3 regions of the Halomonas sp. AOP5-B2-8 genome follow, and region 1 is predicted to be linked to each of the others. Evidence: predicted binding sites of a transcription regulator. Region 1 holds the regulator's gene; each other region holds the start of a gene.

Region 1 (6,831 bases):
AATCAATCGCTTCTGAGAGTTTTAAAAAACCAGCAATAGGCGTAGAGCAGTGAGGGCTGCGGGCATGTGGAATAGCCACGCCGTTACCAATCCCTGTGCTACCTAAGCGTTCTCGGCCGATTAAGCGACTGAACACTTCTTGGCTATCTAAACTGGGCGTATTTTGGGCGATAAAGGTGCTGAAAAATTCCAGCACCCTTTTTTTGCTGCCCCCAGGGACGTCGAAAAGAACGCGCTCTGGGGGGAGTATGGTTTCCAACGTCATTGAATTAACGCACACCTGCGCCTTGGGCGCGAGCTTGTGCTTTTTCCTTATGTTTAACGAGTTGACGATCAATTTTGTCCGCTAGCGCATCGATAGCGGCATACATATCACTGTCTAGGGCTTCTGCATGTAAGTCAGCGCCTGCTGCATGCAGTGTGCAGGCTGCCTGTTGGCGTTCTTTCTCCACCGATAGGGTGACCTGCACAGTGGTTATATTGTCGTAATGACGCTCAACACGTTCAAGCTTTTCATTAACATAGTCACGCAAGGCGTCAGTCAGTTCTACGTGATGACCAGTGATATTTACTTGCATTGACGTACTCCTTATCTATCGGACTGTACTTAGGAACCGTGCTTAGGAACCGTACTTAGGGACTGTACTTAGTACTTAGATATGTAGCCCTTTTGATTGTAACCCTTTTTGCCCCGTTGCAAAGCCCTTGTCGAGAGTTTCGCTGCAACCTGGCAGATCCTAGCGCAAACGGCGCCGCTCACTGGAAGAGGGAATGCCCATGGCTTCACGATATTTGGCTACCGTACGCCTTGCAACTTGAATGCCACCTTCTTCTAATAATGTCACTAAGCGGCTATCAGAAAGCGGTTTGCTGGGCGCTTCTTCGTGAACCAGCTTTTTCAGGCGGGCGCGGATCGCGGTACTGGAGTGGCTGTCGCCATCCTGGCCACTCACTTGGCTAGAGAAAAAGTATTTCAGCTCGAACACGCCACGCGGCGTATGAATATATTTCTGCGTTGTCACCCGTGAAATCGTTGATTCATGCATTTCAACGGCTGCGGCTATATCGGCCAAAATCAGCGGTTTCATGGATTCTTCGCCATGTTCGAGAAAGCCGATTTGACGGGTAATGATTTCACGGCCCACTCGCAGCAGCGTGTCGTTACGACTCGAAAGGCTTTTAATTAACCAGCGCGCTTCCTGCAGGTGTTCTTTCAAAAACTGATTATCCTGACTTTTGTCCGCACGCTTTATCAGGCTGGCGTAATCAGGTTGGATTCTTAACCGAGGCAGGGCGTCCTGATTGAGCTCTAAATGCCAGCCTTCATTATCATGACGCACCACCAGGTCGGGCGTGATGTAGCTGTCGTTGGTCACGCCATAAGCGCTGCCTGGGCGTGGATCTAGGCTGCGAATTAGCTGGATGACATCGGCTAGCTGCTCGTCATCGAGTCCTAAGCGTCGCTTGAGTAAGCGCATGTCATCTTTGCTGAGCGCTTCAAGAAACTGACGCACTAGCCTACGAGCAGGCACCAGCAGTGGCGTATCATCTGGCAGGGCGGCGAGCTGCAGCATCAAACATTCACGCAGGTCGCGGGCAAAAATACCGGTGGGCTCGAATTGCTGCAGTTTTAATAATGTCGTTTCGACTTCGCGCTGGCTAAGGCTATCAATGCCCTGGGCGCGTAGCCCTTCACGAATATCATTAAGCGGCTGGGTCAAATAGCCGTTGGCATCTAGTGCATCAATGAGGCTCTCGGAAACCAGCTGTTCACGCACACTAAAATCGGTCATGGCGAGTTGCCACAATAGGTGGCCGTGAAGGCTCTGTTCGGCAGCCTGGCGCTCAAAATCAGGGCCCTCGCTGCTGCTGCCAGTGCCGCCAATGTCTTGATAGGTGTCCGACCAGTCGCTATCAACGGAAAGCTCGGTGGGAATGCTCTCTGACCACTCCTCCTCTTTAGGCTCGCTTACGGCCTCTTCACCGAACTCATCTTCCTGTTCCAGCATGGGGTTGGCATCTAAGGCCTGCTGAATTTCCTGACGAAGATCCAGAGTCGATAGCTGCAGCAGGGCGATAGCCTGCTGCAGCTGAGGTGTCATGGTCAGCTGTGTCCCAATGCGCAGTTGAAGAGAAGCTTTCATGACCATTTGAGAACCACTCGTTAATCGGAATGCTTTACCCTAGTGCGAGTGGGAGCTGGGTGCAAGTGCAATAAGCATGCCATTGGTAGTTAAAGCGTTATAAGGCGGGATTTATGGGCAAAAATAAGCCTACAGACGAAAATCTGCGCCCAGATAAACATCCCTGACTTGCTGGTTAGTGAGGATAGATGCCGGGGGGCCGCTGGCGATGATATGGCCATCGCCGACAATATAAGCGATATCGCAAATGTCCAGCGTTTCACGGACGTTATGATCGGTAATCAGAACGCCAATGTGGCGCTGTTTCAGCGCGCGAATGATGGTTTTAATCTCGCCCACTGAAATGGGGTCAACCCCGGCAAAGGGCTCATCTAGCAAGATGAAGGCGGGTTCGGTCGCTAGCGAGCGGGCAATTTCTACACGGCGACGCTCTCCGCCTGAGAGGCTCATGCCTAGGTTGTCGCGAATATGGGTGATATGGAAATCTTCAAGCAGAGCCTCCAGGCGCTCTTCGCGACCTGGGCGGTCGAGCTCTTTGCGCGTTTCTAATATCGCCATAATGTTATCGGCAACCGATAATTTGCGAAAAATAGACGCTTCTTGGGGCAGGTAGCCAATGCCCGCCGCTGCGCGCTCATGCATCGGAGCGCGAGTTAAATCTAAGTCGTCAATACCCACTTTGCCGGCGTCAGATTTGACCAGCCCGACAATCATATAAAACGACGTGGTTTTGCCCGCGCCGTTAGGGCCGAGTAAGCCAACGACGCTGCCTTGGGAGATTTCCAAGTTAATATCTTTAACTACGCGGCGACGTTTGTAACTTTTTGCCAAGTGGTGGGCATATAATGTTTTTATCGGCGCATTGTCAGCAGTTGCCATCGATAGACTCTCTATTGTTCAGGCTGAATGGTCATGCGTATACGCTGTGGCTCGCTACCTTCAACGTCTGAGCGCGCTTGAATCACTTCACGGTCGATGAAATATTCAAGCCGACCTCCGGTAAATTTGTCGTCCTGCTGTGTCAATTCAGCTTGATCAACGAGCTCCACTCGGCGTTCGGCGACGTGATAAATAATCCGCCGAGCCCAGCCTTCCGTCGGGCCTTCTTGCCCTTCGGCCTGATGGCGCAAATAAGCACGCTCACCGGTCGACGTTGCCCGTGAAAGCTCGCCCGCCTCATTGCGTTGAATTTCCACTCGTTCGCCGCGCAGCTGCATTTCGCCCTGGCGAATATTGACATCCCCAGTGTAGACGGCGGTGCCCGCGCGCTGATCAAGATCTAGGCGGTCGGCTTCCACCTCCACGGGGGCCTGTTGTGAAGACGAGCTGGTTTGGGCTGCCGCGGATAGCGGCACGGCAAGCGCAAAAAGGGCGGTGTAGATAAGTGCTTTCATGGCGACTCCTGTTAGCGTTGTGTGGCCGGTGGATGAGTGCCGCGCACACCGTCAGATAAGCGGACCTGGCTATCGTTTAACCATACATCCATATGTGAAGCATTCATTTGCTGGGGCGGCTGTTGCAGTAATACCGGTGCCTCGCTCCATGCATGTTGAGTGAGGCCATCATAGTGCAGTTCTTCAGTATCCAGCTGCCATCCTTCGTCTGGCGCAATAAGTCGCGCGGAGCCGGACATAACGAGGGACTGCGTATTGGTATTAAGCGTGCCCACATCGGCACTGGCTAGCCACTGGCGCTCATCGCTGTCATACAGGGTGGCCTGAGGGCTCTCAGACCAGGTTTTCCCGCTTTGCGGCGTATGGATGAGGCGCGGTGTTTTTAATGATTGCAAGACGTTACCGTTGTCGCCAAACAGAGTGATTTCAGCATCCTGAAGTACGTGCCCTGGCTCTTGGGCCTGCGCTTCTGGGTCGATAGCGGTTTTTTGAGGCCCGCCTGGGCCAAGCCACACCAATAGCACGCCCAAGGCGATAAAAAGCCCTGTTAATCCTAGGCGTGTTTTAAGATGCTTAAGCATTTATGTGCGGCCGTGCAAGTAAGTGTCGAGCACTGCGCTCCAGTGCCCTTGGGCTTCAAGCAGAGTATCGCAAATTTCGCGTACCGCGCCGTGCCCGCCAAGCCGTTCCGTTGTCCAGTCGGCATGAGTGTGCATATAGTCCGGCGCATTGGGGACGGTAATGCCGACACCACAGCGCTTGATAACCGATAGGTCGGGGAGATCATCGCCGCAATAGGCGACTTGCTCTAGCTCTATATCCAAACGCTGGCACAGGCCGCGCAAGGTGGCGAGCTTATCCTCGCAGCCTTGAAAGACATGGTCGATACCCAGCGCTGCGGCACGTTGACTAACCATGGGCGAATCGCGGCCAGTAATCAGCGCGACGTGGATGCCGACTCGCTTAAGCAGCTTTAGACCATGGCCATCCTGAGTATGAAAGGCTTTAATTTCGATGCCGTCAGCCTGAAAGTAAAGTCGACCATCGGTGAGTACGCCATCAACATCTAACGCCAATAGACGAACGCGGCGAAGTCGATCAAGTAGGGCTGCAGATAGGGTCATAAAGCCTCCATTCTTTTAAGAAGTCGCTAAATCTTGCGATAAATACGTTAAATAACGCCGCTAACAAGCAAGTCATGCATATGTAAGGCACCAACCGGGCGCTGTTGTTCATCAACCACCGCGAGTGCCGTAATTCGGCCCTCTTCCATAATGCGTACCGCCTCTGCTGCCAGTATGTCGGGGCCGATACGTTTACCTGGCCGAGTCATGACATCATCGACTAAGACGTCGCGTAAGTTGTGGTATTGATCCAGCGTGCGCCGCAGATCGCCATCGGTATATACCCCGGCTAAACGACCGTCACTATCAACCACGCAGGTAAAGCCCAGCCCTTGGCGGGTAATTTCCAATAAAGCGTCGCGCAGCGGGCTGCCTAGCGGAATTTGCGGCAAGCGTGCGCCATCGTGCATAAGGTCTCTCACGCGCAGCAACAAGCGCTTGCCTAAGCTGCCACCCGGATGGGAAAGAGCGAAATCTTCTGCCGTAAAGCCTCGGGCTTCCAGCAGTGCTACGGCGAGCGCATCACCCAGCGCTAGGGCGGCAGTGGTCGAGCTAGTGGGGGCGAGATCCAGCGGGCATGCCTCGCGCTCAACGCCGCTATTTAGATGCGCATCAGCATGCTTAGCGAGCGTGGAGCCAGGCCGCCCTGTCATGCTGACCAGCGGCGTACCTAAACGTTTCAGTAGCGGCAGAAGGGCGGTCACTTCGGCCGTTTCGCCTGAGTTAGACAGGGCCAACACAACGTCGGCGCGAGTAATCATGCCCAGGTCGCCGTGACTGGCTTCACCTGGGTGAACAAAGAAGGCGGGTGTGCCGGTGCTGGCTAGGGTGGCGGCAAGCTTGCCGGCTATATGGCCAGATTTACCCATGCCAGTGACCACGACGCGCCCCTGGCAGGCGAGTATAAGCTCGCAGGCGCGGTCAAAGTTTTCATCTAACTTGGCCTGCAGGCCACCAATAGCTGCCTGCTCAATTTGCAGCGTACGTAAGGCACTTTCGCGCAGTAAGCTGAGGGAGGCGAGAGGCTGGCGCATAGCGATATCTCTTGGCGATTGAAAATATAAAAGGCGACAAGCGCTAAGAATAACATCTTGGCAGTGCTAGTAGGCAGTACTTCAGCTGCTATTGGGGCAGATGTGCTGAGATATGCTGTGCTTAATAATCGCAACATCGGTTAGCGTGATAGCGCTTAGTAGAGTTATAGTACGTTGTTCGATAATGTATTAGAACGCTGTTTTTTTAAATGCGGCAGCGGCAAGTGGCGTATAATAGTTAGCCCTAGCCGCGTCGCGCTAAGAGTCAACTGAGCTATGACAGAGACACCCTTCATAGAAATTGAAGATCTTTATTTTTCTCGTGGCGATCACGAGATTTTTCGTGGCGTCAATATGACGATTCCGCGGGGTAAAGTCACTGCTATCATGGGGCCCAGTGGCACCGGCAAGACAACGCTGCTTAAGCTCATAGGTGGCCAGTTGGCGCCGGACCGAGGACGAGTCTTAATTGATGGTCAGGACGTTCATCGCCTCTCACGCAAAGCGCTGTTCACGCTACGTAAACGCATGGGTATGCTGTTTCAGAGTGGTGCGTTATTTTCAGATTTAGACGTGTTTGAAAATGTCGCCTTTCCGCTGCGCGTGCACACCGACTTGCCCGACACGATGGTGCGTGATCTGGTGCTGCTGAAGCTGCAGGCGGTAGGTTTGCGTGGAGCGCGTGAATTAACTCCCGCGGAGCTTTCAGGCGGAATGGCGCGGCGAGTCGCCTTGGCGCGAGCCGTAGCACTAGACCCCGAGCTGGTTTTGTACGATGAGCCTTTCGTTGGTCAGGACCCTATTTCAATGGGCGTTTTGGTTCAGCTGATTAAGCGCCTCAGTCAAGCGCTACAGCTGACCTCTGTCGTGGTCTCGCACGATATTAAAGAAACCTTGAGTATTGCGGACTACCTCTATTTGATCGCTGATGGGCAGGTAGTGGCGCATGGCACGCCGCATACGCTGGATATCAACCAGGATCCACGGGTTAGTCAATTTGTTCATGGCGAGCCCGACGGTCCCGTGCCGTTTCACTACCCCGCTGAGGCGTTTTATCGCGATATTCTGGGGCAAGCCGCGCTACGACAATAGGCAAAATGTACAAAGGCAGGGTCAATGCAGTCAAAATTCTCAA
Region 2 (6,831 bases), on a different contig from region 1:
TGCAGTGATCGGGGAGGATGGGTAGGCTCGTTAGCCATGTTTGCAGCGTATGGGTCTCGCCCCGAGTTAAGGTGTGTAGCAATAACGGCGGTAACGCAAACTGGTAAACCATATGCGCCTCATCGGGCTCGCCTTCGGGGAGTCGTTCCAGCCCGAAATAGCTGATGTTCTCCTGATGAGGAACGTTGGTTTCGGTAACGAGTAGCGTGCCGGGGGCGACGTGATCCACTATGGCCCGTAGTAGGCGCACCACGGTATGCGTTTCTGGCAAATGAATACACGCGGTACCCAGCCGCTTCCATAAGAAGGCCACCGCATCCAAGCGCACAATCCGCGTGCCTTGCTCCAGGTAGAACAGCAAAATACCCACGAATTCTAACAGCACGTCCGGGTTTTCAAAATTCAGATCAAGCTGGTCTTCGGAAAATGTTGCCCACAGATAGCGCGTGCCGCGACGGGTTGATATTGGCACTAGCAGAGGGCTGCTACGGGGGCGCACTACCTGAGACACATCGGTACTGGGATCAACGTCAATAAAGTAGTCGCGGCCGGGCAGGCTACCGCTAAGATAATCTACGCACCACAGCGATTCTCGCGAGACGTGATTGAGCACTAAATCGGCCATCAAATCATAATGGCTGGCGAGCTCGCGAATATGTGACCAGTCGCCCAGGTCAGTATTGACTTCCCGGTAGTGGATGACGGAGAAGCCGTCGTCACTGCTCCACGGGAAAAAAGGCAGTACGTGCACTCCGCTGATACGCTCGCCTAACCGCGCCTGGAGAAAGTCGCTGAGCACGGCCAACGGTGGCAGGTCTTCCTCAATAATAGAGTCGCCATAGCTGATCACCCACTGATCTTTCTCGCTCCAAGATGGTGCATTCTTAGGTTTAATGTCGATGCCCGTAAACGAAAATGGGGCAAGTGACAGGAAGTGGGTAATATGCTGGTTTAAACGACGCTGGACCTCGCAAGCTCTAGGGCCGTAAAGATGGCTGAGGTAGTCGTGGACGGTCTGCTCAAAGGGGGGCATGACGGACTCCTGATAAACAATCTGCTACAAACGCTGCAGCTTGTGTGCCAAATCGCTACAATGCGAGGTAGATACCGCGTTTAAACGCTAACTCGTGGGCCCGCTGACACGAGCTGACAATAGGTTGACCGCCATGCATTGCCCTTTTTGTGGTGCAAACGATACTCGAGTGACCGATTCGCGGTTAGTAGCCGATGGCGACCAAGTACGCCGTCGGCGCCAGTGTGCGAGTTGCCAAGAGCGATTTACCACCTACGAAACGGCTGAACTCGTTATGCCGCGGGTAGTGAAATCCGACGGTTCGCGAGAAAGCTTTAATGAGGCCAAACTGCGGGCCGGTATACTGCGTGCGCTAGAGAAGCGTCCGGTCAGCGCAGAAGCCATTGAAGCGGCGGTGGAGCGCATTCGTCAAACCCTGCGCGCGCGGGGTGATCGCGAAGTCAACGCCCGCGATATCGGTGAGTCAGTCATGCTGGCGCTGAAAACGCTGGATCATGTGGCCTATATCCGTTTCGCCTCGGTATACCGTAAGTTTCAAGATTTGGACGAGTTTCGCGCGGAGATTGATCGGTTGTCTCAAGAGCCATCTCAAGAGCCATCCTCTAAGCCCAGCGACGGCAGCGAGCCGTTGAAATGAGTGCCGTTTTTAGTCAAGCCGATCACCGCTATATGGCGCGGGCGCTACAGCTGGCAAATAAAGGGCTTTACACGACCGATCCTAATCCGCGGGTTGGCTGTGTGATCGTTAAAGATGGACAGGTCGTTGGCGAAGGTTTTCATCTGCGTGCCGGAGAACCCCACGCGGAAATCCATGCCTTAAACGCCGCAGGTAAACGTGCCCAAGGCGCGACGGCATATGTGACGTTGGAGCCCTGTTCGCACACCGGTCGCACAGGACCCTGCGCCCAGGCGCTCGTGGTGGCCAACGTGGCCCGCGTCGTTGTTGCGATGGTCGATCCCAACCCTCAGGTCAGTGGCCAAGGTCTACAGCGGTTAGAAGCGGCAGGCATTGACGTCGCGGTGGGTTTGCTAGAGAGCGAAGCGCGCGCGTTGAATCCTGGTTTTATTGCCCGAATGACAGCTCAGCGGCCCTTTGTGCGCTTGAAGATGGCGATGAGTTTAGATGGCCGTACGGCGATGGGGTCGGGGGAGTCGCAGTGGATTACCGGGCCAGAGGCGCGCTGCCAAGTGCAGCGACTGCGCGCGCGGTCTAGCGCGATATTGAGCGGCGTTGAGTCGATGATTATGGACGACCCGCGACTTACGCTTCGCGCTGAACAGCTCCAGCTCGATAATGCTGACGACGTGGTTCGTCGGCAGCCTCTGCGGGTTATTTTAGACACTCGACTGCGCTTGCCATTAGCCGCAGCCTGTTTGAACGAACCCGGGCGCACCCTGGTGATCACCACGCCAGAGCACCTGGCTGAAAAGCGCGAACGGCTAACTCAGGCGGGCGCTGAGGTCCACGTATTGCCAGCCGGTAGCGACGGCCGTATCGACCTCGCTTTAATGCTGCAGTGGCTAGCTGAAAATGAACAGATTAATGAACTGCTGGTAGAAACTGGCGCGACGCTCGCGGGGGCCATGCTTGATGCTGAGCTGGTCGACGAGCTGCAGCTGTTTGTGGCGCCGACCCTGTTAGGAGGTGAAGCGCGGCCACTGTTTGCGCTGCCCGGGCTCTCCCGTATGGCCGATCAGCGGCGTTTAACCATTCATGATATGCGGGCGGTGGGGCGCGACTGGCGCATTATCGCTTCCCCTCAGCCGACTAGCGCCAGTGACGATACCAAGGTACCCTGACGCGCGAAATCGCAGCAAACGCGAGTACCTTTCGCGACAACATTTTTTGGAGATTCCATGGCGCACTCCTCCTCTAGGGGGCTATCCCCTATCGCTGAGCTGGTGGACGATATCCGCCAAGGCAAAATGGTGATTCTCATGGACGATGAGGATCGCGAAAACGAAGGTGATATCATTATGGCCGCCGAAAAGGTGCAGGCCGAGCATATCAACTTCATGGCCCGTTTTGCCTGCGGTCTTATCTGTATGCCAATGACACGAGCCCGCTGCGAGCAACTTAATTTGCCGCTAATGGTGCGCGATAACGGCTCTGGTTTTGGCACCAAGTTTACGCTTTCGATTGAAGCGACTGAAGGCGTCACTACCGGCATTTCCGCTGCCGATCGTGCGCGTACCGTACAGGCCGCCGTGGCCACGCATGCCAAACCGTCCGATATTGTTCAGCCGGGGCATATTTTCCCGCTGATGGCCGAACCGGGAGGCGTGCTGCGTCGTGCAGGGCACACAGAAGCCGCCTGTGACTTAGCGGCGCTGGCGGGGTTTGACCCCAGCGGCGTCATCTGTGAAATCATGAATGATGACGGCAGTATGGCGCGCCGCCCAGAGCTTGAAGCGTTTGCTGAGAAACACGATATTAAAATCGGTACGATTGCAGACTTGATCCATTATCGTATCGTCAATGAGCAGACCGTCGATCATATTGAAGCGTCTTCTGTGACGACTTCTCACGGTGAGCTTGAGTTGCATGTATTCCGTGATCGCATTCAGGGCGCTCATCATTTGGCGCTAGTGAATGGCCAGCCTAGCGCCGAGGAGGTCACCACGGTTCGCGTGCATCTGACCGATACGCTACGCGATGTGATGGGATTGATGAAAGGTGAGCAGTGCCGCTGGGATGCGCACGGCGCACTGGAAGAGATTGCCGGCTCAGCCCCCGGCGTATTTGTGTTGATCGATGACGGAAGGCCGCATCAGGATTTGAAGGATCAGTTGGATATTTTCCTTGATCGCGTTCGCCAGCCGCGTACCAGCGACTCCGACGGCGCCGGCAATTACTTAACTATCGGCACTGGCTCGCAAATACTGCGCTATTTAGGCGTGGGTAAAATGCGATTACTTAGTTCACCGTGGAAGTTTTCCGCGCTTTCCGGCTTTGATCTCGAAGTCGTTGAGCGTCTTGGCCCTAATGACACGGCGTATGAGCCAACTTCTCAGCAGGAATAAATTGATGCACTCCCTCTCTCAAGTTGAAGGTACTTTTGTTGATGTCGATGGCCGTTACGTCATCGTGGTCGGCCGTTTTAACCACCATATCGTCGATAGCTTGGTAGAAGGTGCTATCGATAGCTTGACGCGTCATGGCGTCGACGCTGAGCATATTCACATTGTTCACGTGCCGGGCGCTTGGGAACTGCCGCTGGCGGTTAAGCGCGTGCTGACAGTGATGAAGCCTGATGCGGTGATTGCGCTAGGGGCGGTGATTCGCGGTGGAACGCCTCACTTCGAATACGTAGCAGGCGGTTGCAACACCGCGATTAACCACCTTCAGCTTGAATTTGATACCCCGATTGCCAACGGCGTGCTAACCGTTGAAAGCATCGAGCAAGCGATTGAACGCGCGGGTACGAAAGCGGGCAATAAAGGTACTGAGGCGGCGATGGCGGCAATGGAAATGGTCTCTTTGCTACGGGCGCTTTCGCCAGGAGATTCTAAATGAGCGAGCGCAAACCGTCTGCCGCTCAGCAGAGTCGTCATGCCGCGCGTGAGTTAACCGTGCAAGGGCTTTATCAGTGGCACATGACGGGTAAGTCCATCACCACCATTGAAGCCGAGTTTCGAAGCCAGGTTGCCGATGATGACTTGGAAGATCACGAAAACTGGGTGAAAGTGATGGAAATCGCCGACAAGGCGCTGTTCCATGACCTGCTTCACAACACGGTGCGTTTTAAAGCAGAGCTGGACCGTGATATTTCGCCGCTGTTAGATCGCCGCCTGGAAGATCTGGATGCGGTGGAACTTGCGATTTTAAGGCTGGGGGCTTACGAGTTATCCCGGCGTATGGAAGTGCCTTATCGTGTCGTGATTAATGAAGGCGTTGAGCTGGCTAAGTCATTTGGCGCCACCGATGGCCATAAATACGTGAACGGCATTCTGGACAAGCTGGCAATTCGCTTGCGCAGTGCCGAAGTCAGCGCTCGTCGTCTCTGAACGTGAGCGGTATGACAATGCGTTTAAGGGGCCTTTGTGCTTGCCGAATTTGATTTGATTCAACGCTACTTCATGCCGTCGCAGGAGGCTTCGGTGTCTGATGGCGTCGCACTAGGATGTGGCGACGATGCCACGCTACTGGTGCCGCAAGCAGGCCAGCGGTTGGCCGTTAGCGTTGATACCTCGGTCGTGGACGTACACTTTCCCCGCGAAGCGCCGGCATTTGCGGTGGGCCATCGTGCATTGGCCGTAGCGCTTAGCGACCTGGCGGCCATGGGCGCAACGTCGCGCTGGTGCTTAATGGCATTGAGCTTTGATCAGCGTTCGTTTGCTGACGACGACGCGACCCAGACATGGCTAGCCGACTATGCGCGCGGCTTTCACGCGCTTAGCGAGCAACATGCCACGACGCTGGTCGGAGGCGATGTCACGTCAGGCGCTCTGGCTATTGGCGTTACCGTGATGGGCGAAGTGCCAGTAGGTCAGGCGCTCACTCGTGGCGGTGCTCAGGCGGGCGATTTAATTGCGGTGACCGGTGCGCTAGGCGGCGGAGCAGGCGGCCTGGCACTCTGGAAACAGGGTGAGCGTGATCTAATGCATCCGCTGTTAAAGCGTTACTTATTGCCCGAACCGCGCTTGAGCGCAGGCATTGCACTGCGTGGTTTGGCTACCGCAGCTCTGGATGTTTCCGACGGGCTGCTGGCCGATTTAGCGCACTTGCGCGCGGCCTCTCACGTCGGGGCAGTGATCGATATACATGCCTTACCGCTAGCGGAAGGCCTGAAAAACGCGCTAGGCCGGAAGGCCGCGCTGCAGTCGGCGCTCTGCGGTGGTGACGACTATGAGCTGCTAGTGACATTAAGTAGTGACAATATTGCTAAAGCGCAGCAGCGCTTGGCGCCATTGGGGTTGACGCTCACCGTCATAGGCCGCTGTCAGGAAGCGCTAGGTATTAGTGCGGCTGATCAGACAGATATCAGTGGCTATGCTGGTTGGCAGCATTTTAGTGGGGAAGCGCCATGAATCGTGCACCGAAAAGTGTCTGGCGTCGCCCAACGCATTTTTTTGCCTTTGGCTTAGGCAGCGGCACAGTGCCTTGGGCACCCGGTACGTTTGGCACCCTAGCCGCGATTCCTTTTTATTGGATGATGGCGGATTTACCCCTAGGGTGGTATTTAGGTATCTGCTTTGTCGCTTTTATTGTGGGCGTTTGGCTATGCGATAAAACATCGCATGATTTAGGCGTGCATGACCATTCAGGCATTGTGTGGGATGAATTTGTCGGCTATTGGTTGACCATGGCAGCGGTGCCTTTTTCGTGGGAGGCTGCGCTATGGGGATTTGTGGTGTTCCGCATCTTTGATGTGTTCAAGCCTTGGCCAATTCGCTGGGCAGACCGCCGCGTCGCCGGTGGTTTTGGCATTATGATCGATGATGTTATGGCGGGGGTTTACGCCTGGAGTACGATGCACCTTTGGTTCTGGCTGCACTAAGCAAGATGCTTAGTCAGCGGTTAGTAAAGGTAGGCAAGGCGTCGTCAGAAGTACAAACTCTGTAGATCGGTTTTTCGGGTGCATTGGCTTCAGCTATTGGCTTCAGCTACGTTTGCGTCGAGTGCGTTGGTTTCAAGGAGAGAGTATGCGCAAGGAACGTCTGATTGTCCCCACGCTGGCGGTGATCGCCGTGGTATGGGTGGCAGCGCAGCTCCTCTCAAGCATCCTTTTTGAACGCAGCCTGCATCAAGCCTTGGAGGATCTAGAGGCTCGTGGCGAGTGGCGTGTTAGCCGCAC
Region 3 (6,831 bases), on a different contig from region 1:
TGTCAGCTAGCGTTGCCATTAACTGCTTCACTAGCGCTGGTCCGCGGGCCTGTAAATAGGCTTCTTGAATAATGCGTGCAGCAATCCAGGCGTTCCAAACAGCATACAGGGGCCCTGTTAAAACGGGCAGAAAACCGCGCAGCGTCAGGCGGCCTAATAAGCGGCGTAGCAGTAAACGAAGCAGGAAGCTGCTTAAGCTGATTTTTAAGCGATAAAGCAGGGCTCTAGCGGTTATTCTCCAGCCACCCAGGTAGGCATGTGGGTCAACGCCATAGATAAGATTACCCGGACTCGGGTACTCCAAGGCTACGCGTGAAACGCCGTGCACCGTCAGTTGAATATCCGGCTCTAGTGGTTCGGTTTGGCCATAGTGCAAGCCTGCCAAGCGCGTAATGCTCGCGACGCCGCGTAGCGCATTCCAGTACAAGAAGCCAATCTCTAGCGCGGTAATGCTGCCTGCTACGGCCATATAGCCGGCCCAGTAGGGAAGCTGCTCGCGAAGACTCAGCGCATTCCAGTTGTCGGTGGCAAATTCCCGCATCCACCATTCTGCTCCGCCAATCAGCGTACCAGAAATCATTCCGGCAACCGCCGCCCAAGTGATAATCCAGCGTCGTGCGCGTTGCAGCGCCTGTGGGTTGGGGGCTGCCATTGCCGGATGGCGGCGAAAGTAGCCTTGTATATAGCGGTTTGCCCACCGTTGCGCTAGGCCAGGGGCTGGAGCGTACTCTTGATCGGGACGAGTGAGAGACATGAAGGCAACGTTATTCGGGCAAAGGATGCCCTAGGGTAGCGGTTACGTCCGTGAAGTACACGCATCGATAGCGCCAGGATGAGTGCCTGCCTGCATTAATTCATCCCAGCGCGTAGTGAAACGAGGAGAGCGATGGGCGCAGCGCAGTTGCCAGGCGGCCGGCGCATTGGTCATGCCAAAACTAATCGTTCCTTGCCCCATTTGCTGATTGATCTGGTCCACCGTTGCCATCAGCAATGGGTGATGATGGTGAGGCGTTGGCCCTAATAATGACAGCTGGTGTCGCTCGGCATCGACTAAGTCGAGGAGCATTACACCCGCTTTCATAAAGTGGTGGTGAGGGCGGTACATTTGCTCCAGCCCCTGGCGAACCGTATCAAGGATAACGCGGGTATCGTCGCTGGGTGAGGGCAGCGCGATTAGCGCTTGCGGGAAGCATTGCGGCTGATCGCGGCGGTGGCGGTTGGTATTAAGAAATACCATTACGGCGCGGGCTAAACTACGCTGCTCGCGCAGTTTTTCAGCGCTACGCTGGGCGTGTCGGCGTAGAGCGTTATGCACCTGCGTAAAGTCGCCTGTCGGTTGGCCAAACGAACGTGATGTCATAATGCGCTGGCGCGGTAGATCCAATGCGTTCATTGTTAAGCATGGCGTGCCGCGTAGCTCAAGCGCCGTGCGCGCGAGCACTACTGAGAAACGCTTACGCAGCTGTTTTTCATCGCTTTCTCTTAATTCCCAGGCGGTCCTCACGCCGCCAATGGCTAAGCGCTCGGCCAGCCGATGCCCGACGCCCCACACGCGGCTTGCCGGTGTGCGTTTGAGCAGCGCCTCTGTCGTGTGATCCTGCCCACCAAGTAGGCAAACGCCTTGGTAGTAAGGGTCTTGCTTGGCAACGTGGTTAGCCAGCTTGGCGAGTGTGTGCGTGGGGGCCAGCCCAACGCACACCGGCAGGCCTAAATGACGCCGAATGCGCTGACGCAGCTTCCGCCCTAGAGCCTCACACTGCTCTGTGGTGAAACCTTCTAAATAGACGAACATTTCATCGATTGAGTAGGGGGCAACGTCCGGGCAGGCATTGCGCAGTAGCTGGGTCAGCCGTGCCGACATATCGCCGTAAAGTTCGTAGTTAGACGACAATAGGTGGATGTCGCCACGCTGACGCAGCTCTTCAAGTTTAAACGCCGGCGTCCCCATGGGAATATCCAGCGCTTTAAGCTCGGCTGAGCGGGCGATAATGCACCCATCGTTATTCGACATAACACCGACAGGCCTGCCTTCAAGCTTAGGTTGAAAGATACGCTCGCAGCTGACATAGAAATTATTGGCATCGACCAAGCCAATCATCTTAAGCCCTCATTTCATCGCAAATATTCATGCACGACGGCGCGCACCACGCCCCATAGCTGGCAGTCGGTGCCTTCAAGCGGCAGGGGCGGGTAGTGCGGATGGGCAGAGCAAAGGTGCGGTGTGCCTTGATAGAGCGCGTAACGTTTAATCAATACTTCGCCGTCAAACATCGCCACCAATATATGTCCTAAGCGAGGTTTTACGCCGCGGTCGACAATCAGTAAATCGCTGTCAAAAATACCCCAGCCCTCCATGCTGTCGCCTGCGGCAGTGATATAAAACGTCTCGGTAGGATTTTTTATCAATCGTGTATTGAGGTCTAGCGTGCGTGGCTCGTAATCCTGCGCAGGCGAAGGAAAACCGCTAAACCCCGCTCGGCCTGTCAGCGTGAGATAAGGCTGCGGCTGCGATATTAACGGCAAGGCGGGGGTAAGTGGAGTGTGCTGACCCGGCATTGTCGACACCCTGGCTGATATGGTGCATGTATGGACATACAGTATTCGGTCTTGGCGACGAAAATGCAAGTCAGCAGGGATGAGGTGGATAGCAACCTAAAGATTCGCGAGCTAAAGCGGTATCTCACAAATACTGCTACCAAGCCTTAAAGATGAATGCTGTGCATTAACAACCTGATGCGGATGCGATGAAAGTCGTGTCAGGCTGCGTTATGATAGCGCCCTCGCTTCTTCCATGATGACTCTTTCTCGTTACGAGGTGCCTGCCGATGTTCAGCCGCGATATGACAATTGCCGGATTTGATGATGTGCTTTTTGATGCCATGCAGAAAGAAGTAGCCCGCCAAGAAGCCCACATCGAGCTGATTGCTTCTGAAAACTACGCCAGCCCCCGCGTACTGGAAGCACAAGGTAGTCAGCTAACCAATAAATACGCCGAAGGCTATCCCGGTAAGCGCTACTACGGTGGCTGTGAATTCGTCGATATTGCTGAAACTCTGGCCATTGATTACGCCAAAGAACTGTTTGGCGCAACCTATGTCAACGTTCAGCCGCATTCTGGCTCCCAGGCCAATAGCGCCGTCTTTTTAGCGCTCGTTAAGCCTGGCGATACCATTCTAGGGATGAGCTTGGATGCAGGCGGCCACCTGACCCACGGTGCCAAGCCAAGCTTTTCGGGCAGGCACTTCAATGCCATTCAGTACGGTTTGAATGAGCAGGGCTTGATCGACTACGATCAAGTGGCCGCGCTTGCTCGCGAGCACAAGCCGAAGATGATCATCGCCGGTTTTTCCGCGTATTCTCAGATCGTTGATTGGGCCAAGTTCCGCGAAATCGCCGATGAAGTGGGCGCTTACCTGTTGGTGGATATGGCCCACGTGGCAGGTCTTGTCGCGGCGGGTGTCTATCCAAGCCCTTTGCCTCATGCCCACGTCGTGACGTCTACCACCCATAAAACGCTACGTGGCCCGCGCAGCGGTGTGATTCTCTCGGCGGAAAACGACGCTGATATTGAGAAAAAGCTGCAGTCAGCGGTATTCCCGGGTGGCCAGGGCGGTCCTTTGATGCACGTGATTGCGGCAAAAGCGATCTGCTTCAAAGAAGCCATGGAGCCTGCGTTCAAAACGTATCAACAGCAGGTGGTCAAAAATGCTCAGGCAATGGCCAGCGTATTCATTGACCGCGGCTACGATATCGTTTCTGGCGGCACCGAAGACCACTTATTTCTGCTGTCGCTGATCAAGCAAGGCGTTACCGGTAAAGACGCGGACGCCGCTTTGGGCCGCGCCCACATTACCGTTAATAAAAATGCCGTACCTAACGACCCGCAAAGCCCGTTTGTAACCTCAGGTTTGCGTATTGGTACGCCTGCGGTGACCACACGCGGTTTCGGTGAGCAAGAGTGCAGCACGTTGGCCGGTTGGATCTGCGACATTCTGGATGTATTAGCCAACGGCGAAGACACCAGCGCTATTGAAGCGCAGGTGTTGGACAAAGTAGCTGGGGTTTGCGCGCGACTGCCTGTTTATAAGTAAACGTCACGTTAGTGCATATGTGAAAAGAGGCCCTGTTAATTCAGGGCCTTTTGCTTAGATACTTATGGTTCTTCTTGGCGGACAATACTCACTTTTTGTTGCTCTTTGGTCCACTTTCCCGCTGCTTTATCGATGTACTGAAAGTGCTCGTTAGTAAAGCTGCCTTGATTGCAGGCATGGCGGTAAGAAACCGTGGGCACCTCTTGTATGTTTAGCAATTGATTGAACACGCCTGGCCCGGTTAGCTCAAATACGTTAGTGAGCTGATTGTCTTTAATATTGTTATTAACCTGATTGATTAATTTTTCGAGATTCGGGTTTTGAGGCTTGCTGGCAATAAAGTAATTACTGAAATCCCCGCGCCGCGTGACGACGTACAGCTCCTCCGTATTCCTGGCTAACGTATCGCTTAACGGCCAAATAGCATGGGCATCGATATCTAAATAAACGCCGCCATATTCTTGTAGCACCAGCAGCCGCCAGAAATCAGCCTGTGCAGCACCTATCTGTAATTTCAAATAGTTTTGAGTGATTTCACTGTCATAGTGATCCGCAATAAATAGGTGCCTTGCTTCCGTCACCATAAAACGATATTCAAAACGTGGGGCCATCAGGCGATTAAATAAATAGTTTAGATAGACAGGCAGCGTCACTTTGTCCGTGAAGTTGGTCTGCCAAATAATCCGCGGGATTGCCACTTTCTTGGCGGAGGGCTGAAGCAACGGTGGCGCATAGGCTGGCAGGGTAAAGCGCTTGTTAGGAAAGGCGGCGTGGAAAGGATAGCAAAGCACTTTGGTGATATTGGCGGTCAGTTTGATGACGCGGCTAGCAATAACAATAATATGTTGCTTAACAGTCTGTCGTTGACGACCCATAGGAAACCTTTACATATTTGACGATTGGGATAGATGGCTTTACCAGCCCCCTTTGCCCTCTAACACGCTGCGAGCGTGCTATTTAGATCAAAGGCCTGAAATCACCAATTACGCTGGCCGTTGGCTAGCGCCTGGTGGGAAAGGGCTCACTCTGCGGTCATTTCTTCGATGAGTATGCTAGCGCGCATTTTGCTTTAATGCATCACTTTAGAAAGGTTTAGCCTACACGCAGCGGACAGGGTATTAGCACCACTGTGCATCAGCCACACAGCCGTTGGAAGACAGCAGCGTGCGCCGATTGTTTTATGCGCCTTTTGGGTGCGCTATCAACGCTGCTTTTTGGTGCTGCCATTGGCTTGAGCGCAATGCCACTACACAAGTGATATGTAACTCACTGCGAAACCAGCATTTATCGTTTTTGGCGCATTATTTGCCTTATAAGCTTGGTAATCCAGACACGACGTCTTAACTGTGCGTTAAGACTGAAACGAGGTAGTGCCATGCTTGAAGCCAATCGTCTCTCGGCGCCAATCTTTTCCATAGATCCTGCTTTGCAGCCTCGCTTAGTCGTCACCGACTTAGATGGCTCGCTATTAGACCACCATAGCTATGACTTCAGTCCCGCTGCGCCGTGGCTTGCCCGATTAAAACAGATGGGAGTGCCGGTAATCCCCGTCACCAGTAAAACCCGTGCCGAGCTAATCCCTTTACGCGAAGCGCTGGGTCTTACCGCAACGCCTTTTATTGCTGAAAATGGCGCGGTCATTGGCCTGCCGCCTGGCTGGTGTCATGCACGTTTAGATCGCCCGGGCAGTGGGCGCGACGGTGTGGTGATCAAGCATCCGGGGATCGATATTGGCTTTATTCGTGCTCGTCTCAAGGTGTGGCGAGAACGGCTAAAATGCCGCTTTACGCGTATGAGTGAGATGAGCGTCTTAGAGGTAGTGAAACTCACCGGGCTTGACGAAGCGCGTGCCCGGGATGCACGTCAGCGAGAAGGCAGCGAGCCACTGTTATGGCAAGACAATGCGGCTGCCTTGGATACCTTCCGCGCTGCCTTGGAAGGCGATGGATTGGCGTTGACTCAAGGCGGACGTTTTTGGCATGTCATGGGACGCACTGCCGATAAAGGTAGCGCGGTGGAGTGGTTAATTAGGCGGTTTACCACCTTAAGAGGGCGTACGCCGCTTTCACTTGGCCTGGGGGACGGGCCCAACGATGTCACGATGCTGGAAGCCGTCGATCAAGCTGTGGTTATTCGTGGCTGTCATGATTTGATCGTTGAGCCCAATAGCCTGTCGTTATATCGCACGCAAGCAGCAGGGCCGGCTGGCTGGGCTGAGGGGGTGGCCCATTTTTGGGGGCGAGACGAACGCCGTTTAGTCGCGGCAACAACATGTGATGCCGTTATTTAACCTACTCAGGAAGGCAAACATATGAGCGACTTTCATCAAAACGGCATTATTACTGATTTTCACAACCTCACTCGACGCCCAGTAGAGGCGTTAGAGCAGGAGCTATGCCAATTTTCACGTCGACGCCCAATGGGATTAATCCTGCCTTCGTTATTTTCGGAATTGGAAGGAACCGCATTGTCGGCGATTGTTGATGAGTTAGTGAAAGTGCCTTATCTCAATGAGATTGTAATCGGCCTGGATCGGGCTGATCGTGAGCAGTTTTTACATGCCAAGGAGTTTTTCTCTCGCCTGCCTCAACATACGCGTATTTTGTGGAATGATGGCCCACGATTACGTGCCTTGGATGCGGAGCTAGAAGAGCATGGGTTGGGTGCGTTAGAACCAGGCAAAGGGCGCAATGTGTGGTACTGCGCAGGCTATGTATTGGCGTCTGGGCGGTCATCGGTG

Evidence for each region. The regulator sigma-54, encoded in region 1, starts transcription at its own class of promoters, with help from an activator protein. The targets are predictions, from matches to a motif close to TGGCACNNNNNTTGCTNT.
Region 2: the regulator sigma-54 is predicted to act here: its motif matches at 1,066-1,083, upstream of ACT3RP_RS00840 (sugar phosphorylase).
Region 3: the regulator sigma-54 is predicted to act here: its motif matches at 5,386-5,403, upstream of ACT3RP_RS00855 (HAD-IIB family hydrolase).

The regions. Positions count from the first base shown of each region.
Region 1 covers NZ_JBQSVS010000003.1:487,593-494,423, reverse strand. The annotation lists gene ACT3RP_RS09885 (PTS sugar transporter subunit IIA) at 1-265, opposite strand, end outside; gene hpf (ribosome hibernation-promoting factor, HPF/YfiA family) at 270-578, opposite strand; gene ACT3RP_RS09875 (RNA polymerase factor sigma-54) at 738-2,150, opposite strand; gene lptB (LPS export ABC transporter ATP-binding protein) at 2,274-3,023, opposite strand; gene lptA (lipopolysaccharide transport periplasmic protein LptA) at 3,035-3,538, opposite strand; gene lptC (LPS export ABC transporter periplasmic protein LptC) at 3,550-4,119, opposite strand; gene ACT3RP_RS09855 (KdsC family phosphatase) at 4,120-4,662, opposite strand; gene ACT3RP_RS09850 (KpsF/GutQ family sugar-phosphate isomerase) at 4,710-5,696, opposite strand; gene ACT3RP_RS09845 (ATP-binding cassette domain-containing protein) at 5,973-6,788, shown strand; gene mlaE (lipid asymmetry maintenance ABC transporter permease subunit MlaE) at 6,813-6,831, shown strand, end outside.
Region 2 covers NZ_JBQSVS010000001.1:190,308-197,138, reverse strand. The annotation lists gene ACT3RP_RS00840 (sugar phosphorylase) at 1-1,033, opposite strand, end outside; gene nrdR (transcriptional regulator NrdR) at 1,167-1,670, shown strand; gene ribD (bifunctional diaminohydroxyphosphoribosylaminopyrimidine deaminase/5-amino-6-(5-phosphoribosylamino)uracil reductase RibD) at 1,667-2,833, shown strand; gene ribBA (bifunctional 3,4-dihydroxy-2-butanone-4-phosphate synthase/GTP cyclohydrolase II) at 2,891-4,057, shown strand; gene ribH (6,7-dimethyl-8-ribityllumazine synthase) at 4,062-4,550, shown strand; gene nusB (transcription antitermination factor NusB) at 4,547-5,041, shown strand; gene thiL (thiamine-phosphate kinase) at 5,078-6,064, shown strand; gene ACT3RP_RS00805 (phosphatidylglycerophosphatase A family protein) at 6,061-6,534, shown strand; gene ACT3RP_RS00800 (DUF945 family protein) at 6,680-6,831, shown strand, end outside.
Region 3 covers NZ_JBQSVS010000001.1:199,500-206,330, reverse strand. The annotation lists gene ACT3RP_RS00880 (LBF_2804 family protein) at 1-754, opposite strand, end outside; gene ACT3RP_RS00875 (Y-family DNA polymerase) at 797-2,098, opposite strand; gene ACT3RP_RS00870 (LexA family protein) at 2,113-2,556, opposite strand; gene glyA (serine hydroxymethyltransferase) at 2,826-4,091, shown strand; gene ACT3RP_RS00860 (glycosyltransferase family 32 protein) at 4,154-4,966, opposite strand; gene ACT3RP_RS00855 (HAD-IIB family hydrolase) at 5,467-6,381, shown strand; gene ACT3RP_RS00850 (glycosyltransferase family protein) at 6,403-6,831, shown strand, end outside.